Regions from separate parts of the Neptuniibacter marinus genome, predicted to be linked through region 3. Evidence: predicted binding sites of a transcription regulator. Region 3 holds the regulator's gene; each other region holds the start of a gene.

Region 1 (7,352 bases), 230 kb from region 3:
CCAAGCTCGACGTGGTGAGTATGAGATGTTAGCGATTGGTAGAGGGCTTTCTCAGGATCGCTTAGTTCAGCATTTTAGTGAGACTGCCGGTGGTAGCTGGGTTGTTAAGCCTGATATTAAAGCGCGTGTGCGTTTTCAAAGCATTAATCTGTTAGGCCAGTACTCGGCGCTGGGCCAGTTTGATGTTATTTTTTGTCGTAATGTGTTGATTTATTTCTCCAGTGAGAAAAAAACTGAAATTCTAACTAAAATGCATTCAGTGTTAAAACCTGGTGGTTATCTGATTTTGGGAGCATCAGAATTTTTGTCAGGTTTATCTGATAAATATCAGATGATTCATTGCCAGCCTGGAATAATTTATCAAGCAATCTGAATAAATATTCGATCTATTATGAAGCCGTAGATATCTTTCTGCGGTTTATTTATCTTCCGCTTTCCGCTTTCCGCTTTCCGCTTTCCGCTTTCCGCTTTCCGCTTTCCGCTCTATTTGTTTGCCGGGCGGCAAAGAATAGGTTTTATATTGCCGTTTCTTGCCTGTAAGTTTAACGAATATTAGTCGGTTTTTTTATATATATTTGTTAAATAAAGGTTTTTTTGTTTTGGTATATGTATTGCTTGGTAGGACCTAGTCAATAAAGGAGATCGTTTGATGGCAATTAGCTTTGATGCAGCACTGGGGATACATGATGATGCACTATTGTATCGTGCACGTCGCGCAGAAGTGCTGGCTAATAATATTGCTAATGCAGATACGCCTAATTTTAAAGCCAAAGATTTAGAGTTTTCTCAGATCTTAAATCAGGCATCTGAGATGACAATTAAACAAACGGTAACATCTCCTAAGCATCAAACAACGTTATTAAGTCCTGATCTTGCCGCAGACATGATGTTTCGTATTCCTTCTCAGGCATCTGTTGACGGTAATACAGTTGAAGTCCAGCAAGAGATGGCTCGTTACACTGAGAATGCACTGGATTATCAGACATCTTTCCAGTTGTTGAATAAAAAAATTACAGGGCTGAAATCAGCGATTAAAGGTGAATAGTCATGTCTTTGAGTAATGTTTTTGGTATTGCAGGATCAGCGATGAATGCGCAAACGATCCGCTTAAATACTACAGCGAGTAACATGGCAAATGCTGAAAGTATTAGCTCTAGTGTTGATGAAACCTATCGTGCACGTAAGCCAGTTTTTTCGGTGCAGCAGGTCGACCCGCTGGCAGATAATGAGTTTGGGGTTGCAGCAGGGAAGGGTGTACAAGTATTAGGTATTGTTGAAAGCCAAGCAGAGCTGCGCAAAGAGTATAGCCCTGAGCATCCAATGGCGGATGAACAAGGTTTTATTTATTACCCAAATGTTAATGTGGTAGAGGAAATGGCAGATATGATATCGGCTTCTCGTTCCTTCCAAATTAACACTGAAATTCTAAATACGGCCAAGCAGATGTTGCAACAAACCATCAGCCTTGGACAGTAATAAACAAATTAAGACGCGAGGCTAAATAGCCATGAGTACTGTAGATGGCGTAAATCAAAACGTCTTTGAACAAATCAATCAGACGAATCAGACCTCGAGCACAGCGACAAGTCAGACGGATGATGATAGTGATATGTTCATGCGGCTGATGATTGCTCAGTTGCAAAATCAGGATCCTTCAAGTCCTGCAGATACAACTGACTTTATGCAGCAGATTGCTACCATGTCGCAGGTTGAAAGTATCAACCAGTTGAATACATCGATTAATGAGATGTCTCAGTCGATGTTGTCAAGTCAAGCAGCGTTGCAGGCTTCGGCGATGGTTGGTCAATCGGTTTATATTCCTGGTGATACCTCGGAAGTGGGTACACAGGCAAATCCATATGCCCATGGCTCGTTTAATCTAGAGACAAGTGCATCGGACGTGCGTATCAAAGTTTATAACTCAAGTGGTTCTCTTGTAGACACTATGCAGCTCGGAGCAGTTGAGCAAGGTGAACACGAGTTTGCTTGGCAGATGGCGTTTGATGAGGATGGTAATCCTGAGCTACCAGCAGGGGATTACACATTCACGGTTGAGCGTCTAGATGATGGCGAATACAGCGCAATAGACACTAATCTGGCTTATCAGGTAAATAGTGTGACATTGGGCGAGAATGGTATCGGTATGAAAGTAAATACGAACGCAGGCTCTTTTGATGTCAGCGACGTGAAACAGATCGGCGTGTGAGGACAGGATAATGGCAGGTTTTAATACAGCAGTAACCGGTCTGAAGGCAGCAACTACAGACCTTGATGTGACTGGTAATAATATCGCGAACGCGAGTACAGTAGGCTTTAAGTCTTCACGTACGGAGTTTGGTGATATTTATGCGACAGCAGTTGTGGGGGCGGGCTCATCGAATGTAGCGGGTGCGGGTGTAACCGTGACCGATATCGCTCAAGACTTCCAAGCCGGTACGATTGAATTTACTAACAACAACCTTGATTTAGCGATCAATGGTTCCGGTTTCTTTCAGCTTGATGACGGACAAGGTGGCACAACTTATACTCGTGCAGGGTCGTTTGAACTAGATAAAGATGGCTTCATGGTGTCGAAAACTGGTAAATATCTTCAAGGATATGGTTTGGATGAGGAAGGAAACCGTTTACCTATTGGCAACTTGGCGGTTACTCAGAAAGAAAGTCCACCTAAAGCGACAGAGGAGATTGATCTCTCATTTAATATTGATTCTCGCGAAGATCCTGAGACGCTTTTAGCGGACTATGATAAGGATGAACCAGGTTCATTCACCTATAGTACAACGGTTCGAACCTTTGACAGCTTAGGTAACGAGCACACAATTAAGGTCAATATGGCCGAAGCACGTCCTGTTCAGGCTCAGCAGCAAGTGACAAGCTTAGCAGCGGGTGACACGATTTCTGGTGTTACTGTAACTGCTGCGCATATGACTGAACTTGCTGGTTATGCGGCTGGAGATGTTATCTCTTCGGGGGCGTTCTTTAGTGACTTGACTGATCCTGTAACCGGTGACCCGAGAATCGGCAGCGTAGTGATTAACGGTGCAGGTGATATTACGTTACGGTTTAAATCGGAATTTCCAGAGCCCGATCTTGTGCAAGTGACAGGTACTGCTGCGGTTGCTGAAATTGCTGAAATTGATGCTAATGAAACGTATACTTTCGCGATTGATGGTGGTGAAGTGCCTTTGGCTGCTGCGGTTGTGCTTGAGGTTGGTGGAATTTCAATAGGCACCTTAGGTATTGGTTCTACCGCGGATCAGATAGGCCAAGCGATCGCCGCAAGTGAGGCGAAAATCTTAGATGCAAACCCGAGTGTTGAATCGGTTATCTACGATAATGTTAATCAGGAAGTTGTCGTCACTTATAAGGCAGAAGCCGGTGATATCACACCTGCTGAAGCAATCACAATTGCTGAAACATCCGGTGCTGCTGCTGGGACGCCTTTTGATCCCGCTATCGTGAAAAATGGTGATAACTCATTCCAAGGTGTATACCGGATGTATGCATACTTGAATGGATCTGAACAGCTAGATATAGGGAAAGAACTTGACCCAGGTGAAACGGGCACAGGTACTGAGCCGGGGCCGATCTTAGTTAAGTTTGATCCATCTAATGGTTTGCTTACAGGTATTAATGGCGATCAGTTCTCTGCGGGTTCCGTTGTGCCAACGATTACAATTAGCGGCGCAGATCCTGCTGATTCAACCACTGTTATTGATCTTGATATAGCTAATACGACACAGTTTGCTTCTTCATCGATCGTTAAATCGTCGGCTCAAGATGGTTATACAAAAGGTGATTTGATTGGGGTTACTTTTGGAGGCACCGGTGAGATGGTTGCAAGTTTCTCCAATGGTCAGACTCAGGACTTAGGTGTTGTAGCTATAGCGACGTTTGAAAATCAGTCAGGTTTATCGCCTTCCGGTGATACGGAGTGGACTTCAACGCTAGCTTCAGGGGATGCGATTGTGAACCCACCAGGTACAGGTCTGAATGGTACCTTACAATCGGCTGCTTTAGAGCAATCTAACGTAGACCTGTCTGCCGAGCTTGTCTCTTTGATCGAAGCACAGCGTAATTTCCAGGCAAACTCGAAAACCTTGGAAACACTCAATACAGTGACGCAGAATATTTTGCAGATATAAGGTTTATACTTTCTTCATTAAAGGCCGCATTAGCGGCCTTTTTTCGTTTCTGGCACGTGTGTTGCTATCTATATAACTAGAGAAAAATAAATTCATAGAAACAAACGCGGTTTTGCCGCCAAATTCTGGAAGTGATAGATGGATAAGGTTCTTTATTTAGCAATGAGTGGGGCGCGAGAAAATATGCTTGCGCAGCAGTCTTATGCCAATAACCTTGCTAACGCCAACACAACAGGTTTTAAGTCGGATCTTGCTCAAGCCCGCGCTATGCAAGTGTTTGGGGAGGGTTATGCGTCACGTGTTTATGCCCAAACTGAGCGTCCAGCTACAGATATGTCGAGTGGCTCGCTGATTGATACCGGTCGGAAGTTGGATGTGGCAATTGCGGGTGATGGTTGGTTGACTGTACTCAAACCTGATGGCACGGAAGGGTACACTCGTGCCGGTTCTCTGCAGATGAATGCCGCTAATCAGCTGGTCACGGGCAGCGGTTTGCCGGTGATGGGAAATGGCGGAATACCTATCGCTTTGCCGCCTTTTGAAAATATTGATATTGCAACAAACGGCATTATTACCATTCGTCCCGTCGGCGATAATGGGGTTGAGTTATTAGTGGCAGATCAGTTGAAACTGGTGAACCCAGACCCTAAAACCTTATTTAAAGGGACGGATGGCTTAATGACTACTGGGGCTCAAGCTCCGTTAGAAGCTGATCTGGATGTCAGGCTTAGGGCAGGATATTTAGAAACGAGTAACGTTAATGCTGTAAGTGAGTTGACGGGGATTATTACATCTTCCCGTCAGTTTGAAATGCAGATAAAAATGATGAAAACAGCTGAAGAAAATTCCGAAGCTGCCACATCCATTTTGAAGCTCTCATAGAACCAACCGAGGATAGATAGATGCACGGTGCACTGAATGTAGCTAAAACAGGTATGACCGCTCAGGACACAAATCTGAAGGTGATATCTAACAACCTAGCAAACGTTTCAACGGTTGGCTTTAAACGAGATCAGGTTGTATTTGAAGATTTAATGTATCAGGTTCGCCGCCAGCCGGGTGCGCAAACAGCAGAAGAGGCGCAGCTCCCTTCAGGGTTACAAATTGGTTCAGGTGTTCGAACGGTTGGTACGCAAAAACTGTTTAGTACCGGTGACCTAGAGGTAACGGATGAGGCCTTTGATGTGGCCATTAATGGCCGAGGCTTCCTGCAAGTTACTTTGCCTAATGGGGATTTGGCTTATACCCGTAATGGCCAGATACACCTTAACTCTGATAGTGAATTGGTTTCAGCGGAAGGTTATCAACTAGAACCTGCGATTACATTGCCAGAAGAGGTAACTAACTTTTCGATCAGTACCGATGGCATTGTTTCAGTTACCGTTGCTGGAGATTCTGAACCAACAGAAATTGGACAGTTACAGTTAGCTGATTTTGTTAATCCCCAAGGGCTCCTTTCTTTAGGACAAAACCTTTACCAAGAATCTGCTTCAAGTGGTGGGCCCTTAGTAAGTAACCCAGGTGAAAATGGGACGGGGCAGTTAATACAGGGCACCTTAGAAGGTTCTAACGTGAATTCAGTACAAGAGCTGGTGGATATGATAACTACACAGCGAGCCTATGAGATGAACTCTAAAGTAATCTCTACAGCGGATGAGATGCTCTCCTACGTGAGTCAGCAGCTTTAATTGAATAATAGAAGGCGGTCTTGAAATGAACAAAGTACTCCTTGCGCTTGTTGCTATCAGTGTATTGCTAACCGGTTGTGTGCAAAAGCAGGTGCAGCCTAATAATCCCGAATATGCACCGGTTAGACCACAAGGGTTGATGGATGCTAAGCCTGTTAATGGCTCTATTTATAGTGCGGCGACGAGTATTAATTTGTATGGAGATGGGCGTGCTCACCGAGTAGGTGATATTTTAACTATCGCTTTGCAAGAGAGTACGAGTTCCCAGAAAAGCGCTACGACTGAGATTGATAAAAGCGGTACCACGTCGTTAGAGCAAGCCACTGCCTTTGGTTCACCAGTTACAGCACTGGGTAAGCCCGTTAGTTTTACGTTGCCTTCAACTACCACAGCGTTTGAGGGCGAAGGTACCTCTGATATGAGTAATAATTTAACCGGTAATATCACCGTAACTGTACATGATGTGCTACCTAACGGTGTTTTGATTGTTAAAGGTGAGAAGTGGCTGAACCTTAACCAGGGTGATGAATATATTCGAATCAGCGGTATGGTTCGCCCGCAAGATATAGGGTCGGATAATACGGTTGAATCAACAAAATTAGCGGATGCGCGCATTGCTTATAGTGGAACGGGGGCTGTCAATGATTCCAATGTTATGGGGTGGATGTCTCGTTTCTTTATCGGCGCGTTAATGCCTTTCTAAGGGGATAGAATAATGAGAATTGCATTACTTCTAATAGCTAGTTTATTGCTTAGCATTACCGCTGAAGCTAGTCGTCTAAAAGATATGGTTAGTATCTCAGGTGTACGCTCGAACCAATTAGTTGGCTATGGTTTAGTTGTCGGCTTAGATGGTACTGGTGATAAAACATCTTTTACCTCACAGACGTTCCGCAACATGCTAAATAACTTTGGTGTGGCGATTCCTACTTCGGTCGATCCTAAGTCGAAAAATATTGCTGCGGTAGCTATTCATGCAGATCTACCTGCTTTTTCTAAGCCCGGTCAAAAGATTGATATAACTGTTTCGGCTTTAGGTGATGCTAAAAGCTTACGTGGCGGTAGTTTGTTAATGTCGCCGCTAAAAGGGGCAGATGGTCAGGTTTATGCAGTAGCACAAGGTAATTTAGTTGTGTCTGGGTTTGGTGTTCAAGGTGCTGACGGGTCTAGGTTGTCTTTAAATGTACCTAGTGTTGGACGTATCCCTAATGGAGCAACCGTTGAACGCGCAGTGCCGACAGCTTTTGCTCAGGGTGATAGTTTGATTCTTAACCTTCATCGTTCTGATTTTACAACCTCTCGACGAGTGGCTGAGCAGATCAATCATTTATTGGGTGAGGGGATGGCTGCATCAATGGATGCAACCTCTATCCGTGTGCGAGCACCTAGGGATCCATCGCAACGCGTATCGTTTTTATCGGTACTTGAAAACTTAAATGTAGAACCGGCCATGGATGCGGCCAAAGTGGTTATTAACTCACGTACAGGTACCATTATTATTGGCCAAAATGTACGGGTT
Region 2 (7,352 bases), 1.4 Mb from region 3:
GTCAGCAGCATATCCATATCATCTTGATCCGCTTCCGCATGATTGGTGTAACAGATATCGCAGCCCATAGGTAAACCCAACAACTTGCCACAAAAATGATCTTCTAAACCCGCTCTAATAATCTGCTTACCGTTATAAAGATATTCAGGCCCGATAAACCCGACCACCGTATTTACCAACAGTGGCGAAAACTCACGAGCCACTGCATAAGCGCGGGTTTCACAGGTTTGCTGATCTAAACCAAAATGAGCATCCGCCGATAGAGCGCTCCCTTGCCCCGTCTCAAAATACATAACATTGTCACCACAACTGCCACGGTTTAGGCTCAGAGCCGCAGAATGTGCCTCTTTGAGGACAGCTAAATCTATACCAAAACTTTTATTAGCTTTTTCAGTTCCCGCAATCGATTGAAAAACCAGATCAACAGGAGCGCCGCGATTAATCGCTTCTAAATGGGTTGTTACGTGAGTTAATACACAAGATTGAGTAGGGATATCATATCGTTGAATAATATCATCCAATAGCTTCATCAACGTGATAACTGAACTTATATTGTCAGTAGCAGGGTTTATTCCAATAACCGCATCACCACTGCCATATAAAAGCCCATCAAGTACACTGGCCGCCACGCCTGTAGGATCATCCGTCGGATGATTAGGTTGTAAACGTGTAGATAATCGCTGAGGTAAACCAATCCTATTGCGAAAAGCTGTAGGATTTGAGCATTTCTTAGCGACAAGAATAAGATCCTGAATCCGCATAATTTTCGATACAGCGGCAACCATCTCAGGCGTTAAACCTAAAGATATATTTTTTAACTGGGTCGTATCCGCTAAATCAGATAGCAACCAATTACGAAAATCACCCACTGTGAAAGAGGAGATAGGCCGGAAGGCGTTCTGATCATGCTTATCAATTATCAGGCGGGTTACTTCATCCTTTTCATAAGGAATGAGAGCTTCAGTGAGGAAGGTTTTCAGCGGAAGGTCAGCTAATACCATTTGTGCAGCTACTCGTTCCTGTGATGTTTGAGCCGCAACGCCAGCTAAACGATCACCTGAACGATCAGGGCTAGCTTTGGCCATTACTGTCTTCAGATCAGGAAACACCCAATGGTTGCCTCCAGCAGAAATCGAATAACTCATCTGTTATCTACCCTCCAGTCATAACAAAATAACGCCCACAAAGCGGGCGCTATTTCTTGCAACCATCTTGCTAAGATGTCTTATTACTAGGACTGAATCAACAATCCTAGTCAGTCATACAAGGTCACTTATAATCTATATAAGTATCGTTCTCATGTTTAACTGAAGCGATAATTGTTCCCAAAGTTACCGCAATAGATAGTGAAAGTATAACCATAATGGCTGTTGGGCTATCAGCGAAAGTAAAGACTGCTTCAGCACCTTCCCACGACGTAATAGGACTTACATTCATAATAAATCTCCTTAAACAGTAACCGTTGAAGTGTTAGTAGGTGTAGTCTCTTGTGCTGTTGCAGGCACTGATTCCGGATAAGCCGCTAATGGAACTTCGACTAAATCCAAACCTGCTTCTTCTGCTTTTGGTGGTACTCGTAAAGCTCCCATTTTGGCCATCACATATGACAAACCAAAACCTGGGATAAACCCTAGAGAAGCCATCACTAATGCGCTCTTAAGCTGACCCATGAAACTAATCGCAGGTGCACCTTCAATAACATTAGGGAAGCCGCTGAAAATACCTAAACCAACAATACCGATAAGACCACCGACACCATGCACAGCAAAGGCGCCTACAGCATCATCAATCTTAAATTTATTAGTTAGGAATTTATCAGCTAGAGGCGCAGCAATACCGCCAGTAATACCCATCAAGAATGCTAATGGAGGATAGTACAGATCTAAACCTGGCGCAGCAGAGAAGATACCTGCTAGTGCACCAGACATCATCCAGAATGGCTGACGTGTGATCACGTAAGATCCGATAATACCGCCCGAGAAAGCCATTAGTGTATTGAAGCTAATAGATGACAACGTTGTTGGCGTACCGAAGATAGTCGTCCACTGACCGCCGGTTGTATAGATAATACAGCCGCCAAGGAAACCGAAGAAGCCAACAATAATCAACATCAGACCGATAATACTCATCGGTACACTGTGACCTGTAATTGCCAGTGGCGTGCCATCAGGCGCAAAGCGTCCAATACGTGCACCCAAGTTAATGGTTACACCTAGAGCAAAGAACCCTGCGACCATATGAACTGCACCTGCTGCACCGAAGTCATGGAAACCCCAATCAACGGTTAACCAGCCTTGTGGATGCCATCCCCAAGATGCCGCCAAAATCCATACAACAGAGCCAAGAATAATGGCCAGTATAATGAACGAGCTCATACGGATACGTTCAATCACAGCACCGGAGAAGATTGAAGCAGTCGTCGCTGCAAACAATACAAATGCTCCCCAGAAAATACCACTCGCATTATCTGCTAAGTTAGGCCCCATGCTACTCGACCAAGGAAGTCCACCAGCCCCCGCCTGAAAGTCTGGCGTAAAGCCATTGTACATGGCCAAATAGATCCACCAGCCAAAGAAAAAGAAAGTAGGGATAATAAAGGCAAATGCCAATATGTTTTTAACACCTGAAGCCAGGGCATTTTTTAATCGGGAAGCACCCATCTCGTAGGCTAAAAAGCCCGCATGGATAATTACCATTAAACCGGTACACCACCAATAAAATACTTCCATATTGATTGTGCCGGACATCTCTATCAGGTTTTGCAATTCTGCAATTTTCTGAGCAGTTTCGACCTGGTCCATAAGACCCCCATATTAGGTTATACAATTCTGTAATTTGATAGGTTTAACGGTATGTCCCCCTACCGTTAAGCCTATCCAATCACCTTCGTTAACCTGCTTAATCCCTTAAATAACGAAGGAGATGAACTTACTCTTCAGTAAATTTTATTTCCTATCAGGAAATGCATATTCTATGCCTGACTTAATTATTTCATTTAATTTCAATAACTTAAAAATAAATTCCGATATTAGACATAAATAAGAAGCGCTAGAATTGATCACTTTTAATTCAACGCGCTTCAAGATGATTCAAAAATAGGAAGATAAAAATACTAAGCCTCTCCTTCTTTACGCTGACCACAGAAGAAACCAATGCCGTAGTTGGGAGACTGGAAGGTAATTACGCTACCTTTAGGGAAATAAAGTACATCACCCACCTTCGCATGCACTGTCGTTCCCTCTTGATCGGTAATGATCATTTCACCCTCAACGATAATTTTCATCTCGTGATATGTGTATTCATAAACTAAAGGCTCATCTGACTTTTCCATACGGAAAAAACCGCCGACAATGGTTTTATCCTTATCATTAGACACCGCTATGTCGCCAATAAAACCATTACTACCCGGTACTTCCATGCTAGGGAGTTCTGTTTTAATTGCTTGCTGGTAGTAAGTCATCGCTGTAGACATGTTAAATACCTCAATTGGTTAAAATACGTTTTCAAATAATGTGAATTTATGAACGAACACGCGTTCGTTCGGGATCATAAAAAGGAAGTCCAACTACCTCTCCGGGCAGCCGTTTCTGGAGGCCATCTAACTTGCCGACCTCTAAAAGTGTTTCAGGTGCTGCAAAATCTGGCGCAACGCGACAAAGTGCGATCTGTTTGCTTAATAAGGGCGATGTAGTAGCGCTGGTCACTACGCCGACAGGAAAACGACCGTGATAGATAAGATCCCCATGAGCCACCGGCTCATTCCCTTGCAGTACCAAGCCAACTAAGCGTTGTCGACTTTCTGGTGTTTGACGGGCCATCGCCTCACGGCCAATAAAATTCTCCGCTTTAGTTTTCATTGGTACGGTAAAACCTATACCCGCTTCATAAGGGTTAGTTTCAGGACAAAACTCGTGATCAGCGAAAATCAAACCCGCTTCAATACGCAACATATCTAAAGCGTCAAAACCTAAAGGTGCAATTTTGTATGGCTGACCTGTCTCCCATACTTGATCCCAAACTGCTTCGGCATCATCCGGGTGACACCAAACCTCAAACCCTAATTCACCGGTATAACCTGTGCGGGACACCATTACAGGGATGCCATCGGGCCCACCTAATCGACCAATCATGAAATGAAACCACGCCAGGGTATCCATACTCGGTTGACATTCAGGCGCCCAAATAATCTGGCTCAATAACTCACGACTTTTCGGGCCTTGAACTGCGATATTATGTAACTGGTCAGTGGAATTCCTAACGCTTACTTTATAACCTTGCTCTTGCGCTTGATTTTTTAACCACAAGCCGGTGTACGGATCACCACAAACCCATCTAAAGGCTTGTTCACCCATACGAAAGATAGTGCCATCATCAATCATTCCACCCGTTTCATGACAGATAGCAGAATAGGCGATTTCACCTATAGCTAACCGCCTAACATTTCGTGTTAAAGCAAATTGTAAAAAGGCTTCAGCATCTGGCCCTGTCACCTCAAACTTTCTAAGAGGCGTTAAATCAATTACAGCTACCCGTTCCCGACAGGCTAAATATTCAGCTTGAGCCCCCCATCCCTCATACTCCGAAGCAACCCAGTACCCACGGTACTCAGTCATCTGTTTAGTCAGTGCAGAAACACGACTGTGAAAGCCTGTTGTTTTAGTCATACGTGGTAGCTCCTGAGGAGAGGTCCGGTAAGCGATAGAACGAGGGAAATGATTATCAGCGGAGTAAATTCGCACATGAATATCAGTAGGCTGCCAACCGTTAGCCGGGTCAATATCATCGGGGCAAGCTGATGATGCACAGATCAGATCACGGGTAGCACGTAGCAATACGTAATCTCCGGCTCGAGACCAAGGCTCATCCATTGATACCGATCCGCACGGTTCAACATGGGTATTAAAAAAGAAGTTTATTGCAGGCCAAGCTGGACGAGGCTTAACCTTATATGGGGCCAATACACGGTTGAAATTATCACTACAGCTAATGTGTCCAAAATAACCGCTATCTTCATAATATTTCGGATTACAGGCCATTAAAAAACTATCGTGGCGACCAACGGTATCTTGTACCACCTCGACCATTGATTGCATATCGGACCCTAAAAAACGGGAATGGATACCTGGTTGAGGGTTACTCATACCTAACAGGGTACGAGTCGCAACAGCATCAAGAGCTAACTCTTCTCCTTGCTCTAACGCCGCTTTATCAAAAGCTAAAAAATCTGAACACTGCTTACCCTCAACATCAATAATTTGGATCCACTCTCCCGCTTTAACTTCATAGACACGTGCACTTGCACGGGGAATACGCAGTTCCAATTGAGATGGTGCCAAAGGTTCAGGAAGTAATGCTGCTGATGCATCTAAATAATTAACTTTAACTTCTAACTCAGTAACCGGTACATGGCCCTCTATCGGCATAGATAAACCAGCGGCTGCAACGATAATATTGATATCATCTAAGGCCTCAAAGTAGGTAGGTTCGGGAATCGTGCTTTGCCCCTCCCCTACTCTTGCGGCTCCAACGGAGATCACCTGAGATAGATGGTAATCATTAATACCCCAACCCTTGAGTTGCGCCTGTAACGCCTGCCCTGCCAATTTATTCTCAGCAATTTGAGCATTGATACCCTCAGCAGGTAAGCCACTAACCCCATCTAAACCTAAGGCTGTTGCTAAAAGGTGATTTGCAGACGAGCCTCGACGATCCCGCACAATCAGTTCCGCCAGTTGCTCACCATCTTGGCTAAAAATCTGAAAATGATCGCCCCTTTTCAGATCTAATCGGATGGCTTGATGGGCCTCAACACGAAATAATCGAACGCTATTGTCATTTTGCATATTAAGATAGCAAGCATCCGGCAGATCATTTTTCTGATTTACTGACATCTCCACGCCCTTACTAAAACCGTCTTTTAAAGTTCAAGATTGGTGCGCTGGGTCTATTAAAGGTCGACTCTAGTGCACACATATCTCAATCGAATGTTGTCTTTTTTATAATTCCCAGTGGTTATAAATATTTACTATCAATAGAATTCAAACAATCCTCTTGAAGGCATACTCCATTGGGGGTAATTGCGGTAACAGGCATTCACGTGGCATAAATACTGCTTAACCAGAGAGTGGGGAAAGCGACCTCAACACAAACAATTGAAATAAAGGGGAGGACATATGGCGATAAACATCAAAACATGGCTAGAACAATTTTTTAACGCTTACACTGAAAGCCCCAGCCAACCCTCCAATCCTGTAAGTGAGAATCTGTTTTCCCTAGGCGATATTGCTTTTGATATAGCAACAACTGACGAAATCAATCAAACCTTACCTCCCTTATTAAAGAAGCTTGAAGCACAACTAAGCCAAAGCTTTTCAGCCGATGAGCAGTGCCGCCTAAAGATAGTATTCAGTTCACCGAGTACCGCAGAAACCTTTGTCCACCATCCATCTGATAGCATCCCACACAGTAAAATACTGCATGCGTTACATCGTTTTTTTACTAATGGGCACAATGATTTAATCCACGACACACTCTATCTAGATGCCCTATCTAACCACTGTTTTCCCGAACCTCTCTATGGTTATAAATTAACTGAAAGTAAAGAGATGAATATTTGGCTATTAGCTATCTTCCCCAATAAAGTACCTAGCGCTAACCAGGTCCGCTGGAAGCTCACTGCCGTAGAAAACGCTTTAAAAAAAGGCTTTTCAGCATGGGCGCAGCAAGAGAAAAAGATAAGTAAAGCGGTTACATCAGAACGTGCCATCCATGCAGCGGAACTACATGACTCTCTAGCACAAGTACTCGGTTATTTAAGAATTAAAAGCGCTAAGCTAGATAGCCTCTGCCAAAGCAGTGCCTACCATGGATTAAAGCCCGTCACAGAAGATCTGGCGGCTTATACCCATTATGCCTACCGTCAAACACGAGAATTAATCACCTCATCACGTTTATCAATGAAGGGCGATAATTTAACCCAGGCGATTTCCGATTCTGTATCAGAATTTGAACAGCAATCAGCTATTGTTTTTGAATACGACAACCGGCTAAAGAAAAATATCACAAGCCCTAAACAATCTATGCAGCTGATTTATATCGTTAGAGAGTGCCTCTCCAACATCGTCAGGCACTCACACGCCAGCCACGCACGTATTGTCATTAAAGAAACATTAAGTACGCACATAGAGATATTTATAGAAGATAACGGTATAGGTTTAGATACCAAAAACGCACGTAACGACAGCTTTGGCTTAAAAATCATGCATGAACGAGCAGAACGAATTGATGCACGACTCCTTATCCAACCCCATCCCAACCAAGGAACACAGGTCATACTCACATTGAAGATTGGA
Region 3 (7,352 bases):
TTCGTCACCTTTTGTTATGACGGGACCTTCGGCCAATATGGTGATGCAAGGTAGTTTAAACTTAGTCAATGAAACAGTGGATAAAGATATAGAGGTGGCTTTGCCGGTAACGGGTAATATTCCATTAGTGAGTGTTTTGCTAGGGGCGCCTCAAGTTGCTGGTGCTGTATTTTTGTTTGATAAGCTTGTTGGCGACCCTTTAGCTAAGTTTACTACCGTAAAATACCATTTGTCCGGTGATTGGGGCGATCCTTCAATTGTGATTGATGATGGCAAAACGACTAAACCTGCAAATAAAAAAAATCCATCAGTAATGGATAATGATCATGGTTAAAGTAGCTGTAGCTCAGATGGTGTCGGGGGAGGTGTTAGCCGATAATTTGGCAACAGTCGCGCAGCTAGCTGAAGAAGCGGCGTCCGCATCAGCTAAACTTTTACTCCTTCCTGAAAATTTTGCGTTGTTAGATTCCAAAGCCCTTGTCTCTTTAGCGCGAGAGGAGGTGAGTAGTGGCAATATACAGAAGACAATTGCTAGCCTAGCAAAAAAACATAATTTGTGGATTATCGCAGGCAGCGTACCTCTATTATCGCGTTCGGGCGATAAGGTCTATGCCAGTTGTTTGGTGTTTAATGAGTTAGGGGTTCAAGTCGGTCGCTACGATAAAATACATCTCTTTGATGTAGATGTGGAGGATCGGCATAGTAGCTATCGCGAGTCTGATTTCATCGAAGCCGGAGATCAACTTGTTGTGGTTGATAGTCCGTTTGGAAAAATAGGGTTGTCTATCTGTTATGACCTTCGTTTCCCTGAGCATTATCAAAAACTGCGAGGCTTAGGTGCAGAGATACTTGTTGTACCCTCGGCATTTACCTATGTGACCGGTGAGGCGCACTGGGAGGTTTTGCTACGAGCCCGAGGGATTGAAACCCAATGTTATGTACTTGCAGCGAATCAAGGTGGTAAGCACTCAGAAACGCGCTCTAGCTGGGGGCATAGTATGATTGTTGATCCTTGGGGCGAAGTTTTAGCTTTGCGGGAACGTGCAGGAAAGGGGATTGTGCTAGCCGATATCAATTTGCCTATGCTGCATAAGCGACGAGAGGCGATGCCAGTTATGCAACATAGAAAAACGGCCGGTTTTTAAGCGCCAGCCACTTCACGTAGGTATTTAAAAAGCTTTCTGGCTGCTGCTGGTGGCTTTTGTAATTCTAACTCTTTTTTTGCGTTACGAATCAGTTGACGTAAATGCTGTACGTCGGCGCTTGGGTTTTCATTTATATACTCTTGAAGCGCACTATTGCCTTCAGTAATAAGGCGATCTCTCCAGCGTTCCAGTTTATGAAAAGTTTGAGTGTGTGCTTGTTGGCCTGCTTCATATAGGCCTAAATCATGTTCAATCTTATCGGTATCTTCTGTGCGCATTATTTTACCGATATATTGTAGATGCCTTTTCTGAGCACCATTTGACTTAATACGATGAAACTCTTCAATGGCTAGATGTAAGCGTTCATCTAACTTCATCTTTTCAAGTTGTTCTTTATTAAGCTTTGTCAGGCGTGCCCCTAATGCTTGCAGGGCATGCATTTGGCGTTTTGCTTCTGTTTTGCTTAACTCTTCATCTTGGTCGTTTAGATGAGAGGATGAAAATATTGCGTTATCGCTCATGAGTTTTCTCAGGCATAAAAAATGGTGGCTAAACCTAAAAAGGCAAAGAAGCCTACCACATCGGTTATGGTTGTTAACAGGACACTTCCGGCTAAGGCGGGATCTATGCTCATAGATTTCAACACTATAGGTAGTAAGGTGCCAGAGATAGCACCTACAACTAAATTAATGATAATTGCCAGAGCGATGATGATGCCGAGATTTATATCTTGGAACCATACTGTCGCGACTACAGCAATGACAGCAGCCCAAAGTAGGCCATTTAATATACCTACAATGACCTCTCTGTTAAGTAGCCATCGAGCATTTGATCGTTCTACATGCCCTAATGCTTGACCACGGATAACAAGCGTCAAGGTTTGTGAGCCAGCAATACCGCCCATGGAGGCAACAATGGGCATAAGTACGGCGAGGGCAACAACTTTGTCAATAGTCTGTTCAAATAAACCAATTACTGCTGAAGCGATAAATGCAGTGAGTAAATTGATACCTAGCCAAACTGCACGACGCCGTGTGGTTTTCATAACTGGGGCGAAGGTATCTTCATCTTCGTCTAAGCCTGCCATGCTCATTAATGAATGATCGGCATCTTCTCGGATAACATCGACCACATCATCAATCGTAATACGACCAACCAGTTTGCCATTGTCATCAACAACAGGGGCTGATACTAGATCATGTTCTTCGAACAAAGCCGCCACTTGGTCGTCGGGCATTTGGGCATTGATCGCTTTTATATCGGTGTTCATGATCTCTCGAATATTGATTGAGGGATCGGATACTAATAGTTTGGTTAAGGGTAGTAGGCCTATATATGAGTCTTTTCGGCTGACAACAATGAGGCTATCCGTCATTTCGGGGATTTCATCGTGGCGACGAATATAACGTAAGGTTGTTTCGACGCTAATATCTGGACGAATAGTTGTTGTATCTGTATTCATTAAGCCGCCGGCAGTATCCTCCGGATAAGAGAGCAGCTTTTCAACCCTAGACAGATTTTGTTTGTCCATGATGCGCAGGGTTTCTTTCATTACCCTATTAGGTAGCTGTTGTAGCACATCTACCATATCATCAGAATCAAGAGATTCGGTAAGTGCTAGTACCTCTTCAGTATTCATGCGACTTAAGATATCCGCTTGGATATCGTCGTTTAAATGCTGGAGTACTACGGCTTCTAAATCATGTGAGATTAAGTTCCAAAGGATCTGACGCTCTTTGGGAGGTGATTTCTCAATTAAGCGGGCAACTTCGGTTGGTCGCAAAGTCTTGTTTAAGGTGAAGCGAATTTGACGAAACTCACCACTATCTAAGGCATCGTTAAGCTTATCAAAATGTGATTTTGTTTCTTCAACGGCCATGGTTTTATCGCTTATGGACTTTGCTAGGTCTTCTTTTTTCAGTAGAAGAGTAAATAGAATGTAATCCTTTGATTATAACGGAAGCTGAAGGGATAAGCCTAAAAATTAATCGAGAGAGCCTTATTCTTCCTCATCGAATCTGTTATTGATCAGTTCTTCAATGGCGGATATTGCAGTCTCTTCGTCACTTCCTGTCACCTTAACGGTCAACGTTGTGCCTTTACTTGCTGCTAGCATCATTACAGACATAATACTCTTACCATCTACAGCGCGTCCGTCTTTCTCCATTAAAACTTCGGATGAAAAGCGTGATGTTACACCGATAAGCTTAGCGGCTGCTCGCGCATGTAAACCAAGTTTATTAATAATGAGTAGTTCTTTTTCTTGCATGATAGTTAGCTCAATTCACGATGACGAACATGGACATTATCCATATGTTGAGAGAAATGAGAAGCTAGACGTTCGCTAATATAAACAGATCGGTGTTGCCCACCTGTGCAGCCAACACCAATCGTAATATAACTACGGTTATTTTCTGAAAATCGGGGAAGCCAACGTTCAAGGAAGCTGGTTATATCTTCTATCATCTCTCGAACTTCCTGTGATTCCTCTAAGAAGTCCTGAACCGGTTTCTCTTGACCGGTATACTTACGTAGATCAGGAACCCAGTGAGGATTGGGTAGTGCGCGTACATCATAGACAAAGTCTACATCTAAGGGGACGCCATGTTTAAAACCAAACGATTCGAATTGGACCGATAATGTTTGGGCTTTGCGATTGGCAACCCGCAGTTTGACTGTATCTCGAAGTTCATACAGGGATAGGCGCGTAGTATCTATTCGAATATCGGCTAGGCTTGCGATAGGCTCTAAAAGCTTTAGCTCTGACTTAATTGATTGTTGTAGATTCTTATGGGTATCTGAAAGGGGGTGCTTACGTCGGGTTGAACTATAGCGTTTGAGGAGGGTTGCTTCCGATGAATCTAAAAAAATAACTTCATATTCAGCCCAATGATCTTGGCGAAGTTGATTTAAGATATCTGGAAATTTGGCTAAGTTACTGAGCAAATTACGCGCATCAATACTGACTGCTATCTGTTCAGGGTGACTAGGATCACTACTCATTTGTTGGACAAGGTCGGGTAGCAAAAGAGCTGGTAAATTGTCTATACAGTAAAAACCAATATCTTCTAAAGCTTGTAATGCTGTACTTTTTCCTGAGCCGGAACGACCACTAATCACAACAAGCTTCATTTTAACTCCTAGGCAGCACTCAATTCACATAATGTCTCATATAGAGAATGGCTGTCTTGGCTTTCCCTTAGTTTTGTTCTGGCTTCTTCTTGGCTAAAGAGCTCTGCAACTGAGGCTAGTGTAGCTAAGTGCTCAGATGTTGAGTCTTCAGGAACAATCAAAATAAATAGAAGGTCTACGGGTTTTCCATCAATAGCATCAAAATCTATAGGTGTGTCTAGTTTTACTAGATAGCCTTTAGCTTCAGTACATTCTGCCAGCCTGCAATGTGGAATGGCAATCCCGTCGCCTATTCCTGTGCTACCAAGCTTTTCGCGCGAATGAAGTCCATTAAAGACTGATGATGAGCTCATATCGGGATGTTGTTCCGATATTATTTCAGCAGCATTTTCCAGAATTCGCTTTTTACTACCACCCTCAAGGCCACAAAGGACGCTTGAGGGGGTTAATAGTTCATGAAGCAACATAATTTTTTGGGTACAGACCAGTTATTTGTGAGTTTTAGTTTTTTCTTTATGCTTAATGACTTGCCTATCTAGCTTGTCAGTAAGGCCGTCAATTGCAGCGTACATATCTTCGTGTTCATGTGTAGCAAAGAGCTGGGCACCTGCTAAGTGCATCTCCGCCTCAGCTTTCTGACGTTGCTTTTCTACGCTGAGTGTGACTTGCACATTGGTGATGTTATCAAAATGACGCTCAATTTTTTGTAGTTTCGAGAGCACGTAATTATTCATTGATTCAGTTAATTCTACATGGTGTCCAGTAATGTTGATCTGCATAGGTTTCTCCTATTTATTGCAGTGACATACTACTCTTGCCACTCTTTTATTAAACTAAACGTTTTCTTTCATTCGATGGTGGAATTCCCATCGCTTCACGATATTTCGCAATTGTACGTCTAGCCACTTTAAAGCCTTGTTCATCAAGAAATTGCGCAATTTTGTTGTCGCTTAATGGTTTCGCGTTGTTTTCAGCGGCAACCATTTTTTTGATAAGCGCTCTAATAGCGGTTGAGGACGCTGCACCCCCTGTTGCTGTACTTACATGACTCGAGAAGAAGTATTTTAGTTCAAATATTCCACGGTGTGTGTGCATGAACTTTTGTGTAGTCACTCGAGATATAGTGGACTCATGCATTTCCACTGCTTCAGCAATGTCATGAAGCACCATTGGCTTCATGCCTTCTTCGCCATGTTCAAGAAAGCCGATTTGTCGTTTTACTATCTCGTTAGACACTCTTAATAGGGTTTCGTTGCGGCTTTGTAAACTTTTAATAAACCATCGAGCTTCTTGTAGGTGGTTTTTTAGGTAGGTGTTATCAGAGCTATTATCGGCCCGTTTCACTAAACCTGCGTAACCTGAGTTGATACGTAGCTTAGGGGATACTTCCGGGTTGAGGTGGACGCGCCACTCTCCCTGTTGCTTGGTCACAAGCACATCGGGAATAACATATTCTGCTGCACTGCTACTGATTGAAGCGCCTGGTTTAGGATTGAGCCCTTGTATCAGTTGGATGACCTGCTGCAGTTGAGGCTCTTTTAAGCGTGTTTTTCTCATCAATTGACGATAATCGTGCGCGCCGAGTAGTTTTATATATTGTTGTGCAACTTTGATCGCTTCATTTTTCCAGAGTGTCTCAGGCGGTAGCTGTTGGAGCTGTATGCTTAAGCACTCGCTGAGGTCACGGCAGGCAATACCTGCTGGATCAAACTGCTGTATGCGGTGAAGAACGGCTTCAATTTCATCCAGCTCTACTTCTTCAAACTGCTCACCTGTTTGCGCATGGAAGTGATCTAAAATTTCATCTAGGGTGATGGTTAAATAACCATCAGGATTGATGCCATCAATAATGTTTGTTGCAATAAGACGATCAATATCACTCATTGGCGTAAGATTTAATTGCCAATGAAGGTGGTCTTGCAGTGTTTCTTCTGCAGTATCATTAGATTCAAAGGAATCAAAATCTTCCTTGCTTTGGCTTAGATTAGGGCCAGATGATTGGAATGTGTCTTCCCAGTTACTATCGGTTGATAGTTCTTCTGGTATTTTCTCATTCCAGTTATCTTCAGTTGTAATGTTATCGTCAAGATCGGCTTCAGCTGTCGCGGTGGCTGTAGCTTCAGGTTCTGTCTCTGGTGCCTGTGAATTGCTCTCTTGAGTCTCGGAAGCCGAGGCGTGCTCGTCTTCAGAGACATCAAGCATAGGATTGCTCTCTAATGCTTCTTGAATCTCTTGCTGAAGATCAAGCGTAGACAACTGCAGTAAGCGAATTGCTTGCTGTAGCTGTGGGGTCATTGTGAGCTGTTGCCCAATTTTTAGATGAAGCGCTTGTTTCATAATACTAAGGGACAAACTCCTGAAACTACATAATTCATTTATAGCTAAGTATATGCTTAAAGTGTGAACTGGTCGCCCAGATAAGCATTTCTTACTGCTTCGTTTGCCATAATATCGGCTGGTGAGCCGTTAGCAAGGATTGTACCTTCACTAACAATATAAGCTGTTTCGCATATATCTAAGGTTTCTCTCACATTATGATCAGTAATTAATATACCAATGCCCCTTGATTGAAGATGGCGAATGGTCTGCTTTATATCATTCACTGAGATAGGGTCAACACCTGCAAAAGGTTCATCTAATAGAATAAATTCGGGTTCGGTTGCTAATGCCCGTGCAATTTCTACACGTCTACGTTCTCCACCAGAAAGACTCATGCCCATACTGTCTTTTATGTGTGTGATATGGAATTCTTCAAGCAACTCTTCCATTTTTAACTGGGCAGCGTGTTTATCTAAGTCTTTTCTTGTTTCTAAAATCGCAAGTAGATTGTCCTTCACAGACAGTTTTCTAAATATAGATGCTTCTTGGGGAAGGTAGCCAATACCTTGTTGAGCACGGCCGTGCATAGGTAGTGCGCTAATGTCTTGTCCTTTGATTTTAACGGCGCCATTATCGGCCTGCACAAGACCAACAATCATGTAAAAACAGGTCGTTTTTCCTGCACCGTTGGGGCCTAGAAGGCCAACGATCTCACCATTTTTGATCTCTAGTGAAACGTCCTTGACAACTTCCCTG

The links. The regulator sigma-54, encoded in region 3, starts transcription at its own class of promoters, with help from an activator protein. The targets are predictions, from matches to a motif close to TGGCACNNNNNTTGCTNT.
Region 1: flgF (flagellar basal-body rod protein FlgF) is a predicted target of sigma-54. The motif match lies at 4,196-4,213, and genes of this name have one in related genera.
Region 2: ACOQOE_RS07755 (ammonium transporter) is a predicted target of sigma-54. The motif match lies at 2,962-2,979, and genes of this name have one in related genera.

What each region holds. Positions count from the first base shown of each region.
Region 1 is NZ_OZ245004.1:3,310,171-3,317,522, reverse strand. Features, by position in the region: gene ACOQOE_RS15655 (CheR family methyltransferase) at 1-373, shown strand, start outside; gene flgB (flagellar basal body rod protein FlgB) at 650-1,045, shown strand; gene flgC (flagellar basal body rod protein FlgC) at 1,048-1,476, shown strand; gene ACOQOE_RS15640 (flagellar hook assembly protein FlgD) at 1,508-2,206, shown strand; gene ACOQOE_RS15635 (flagellar hook protein FlgE) at 2,217-4,145, shown strand; gene flgF (flagellar basal-body rod protein FlgF) at 4,284-5,027, shown strand; gene flgG (flagellar basal-body rod protein FlgG) at 5,048-5,833, shown strand; gene flgH (flagellar basal body L-ring protein FlgH) at 5,859-6,536, shown strand; gene ACOQOE_RS15615 (flagellar basal body P-ring protein FlgI) at 6,549-7,352, shown strand, end outside.
Region 2 is NZ_OZ245004.1:1,674,576-1,681,927, reverse strand. Features, by position in the region: gene ACOQOE_RS07765 (ethanolamine ammonia-lyase subunit EutB) at 1-1,145, opposite strand, end outside; gene ACOQOE_RS07760 (hypothetical protein) at 1,270-1,437, opposite strand; gene ACOQOE_RS07755 (ammonium transporter) at 1,449-2,801, opposite strand; gene ACOQOE_RS07750 (cupin domain-containing protein) at 3,113-3,472, opposite strand; gene ACOQOE_RS07745 (DUF1989 domain-containing protein) at 3,519-5,891, opposite strand; gene ACOQOE_RS07740 (sensor histidine kinase) at 6,174-7,352, shown strand, end outside.
Region 3 is NZ_OZ245004.1:3,077,352-3,084,703, reverse strand. Features, by position in the region: gene ACOQOE_RS14505 (YhdP family protein) at 1-334, shown strand, start outside; gene ACOQOE_RS14500 (carbon-nitrogen hydrolase family protein) at 327-1,145, shown strand; gene yjgA (ribosome biogenesis factor YjgA) at 1,142-1,666, opposite strand; gene mgtE (magnesium transporter) at 1,675-3,024, opposite strand; gene ACOQOE_RS14485 (HPr family phosphocarrier protein) at 3,145-3,414, opposite strand; gene rapZ (RNase adapter RapZ) at 3,420-4,277, opposite strand; gene ptsN (PTS IIA-like nitrogen regulatory protein PtsN) at 4,286-4,744, opposite strand; gene hpf (ribosome hibernation-promoting factor, HPF/YfiA family) at 4,766-5,056, opposite strand; gene ACOQOE_RS14465 (RNA polymerase factor sigma-54) at 5,106-6,614, opposite strand; gene lptB (LPS export ABC transporter ATP-binding protein) at 6,671-7,352, opposite strand, start outside.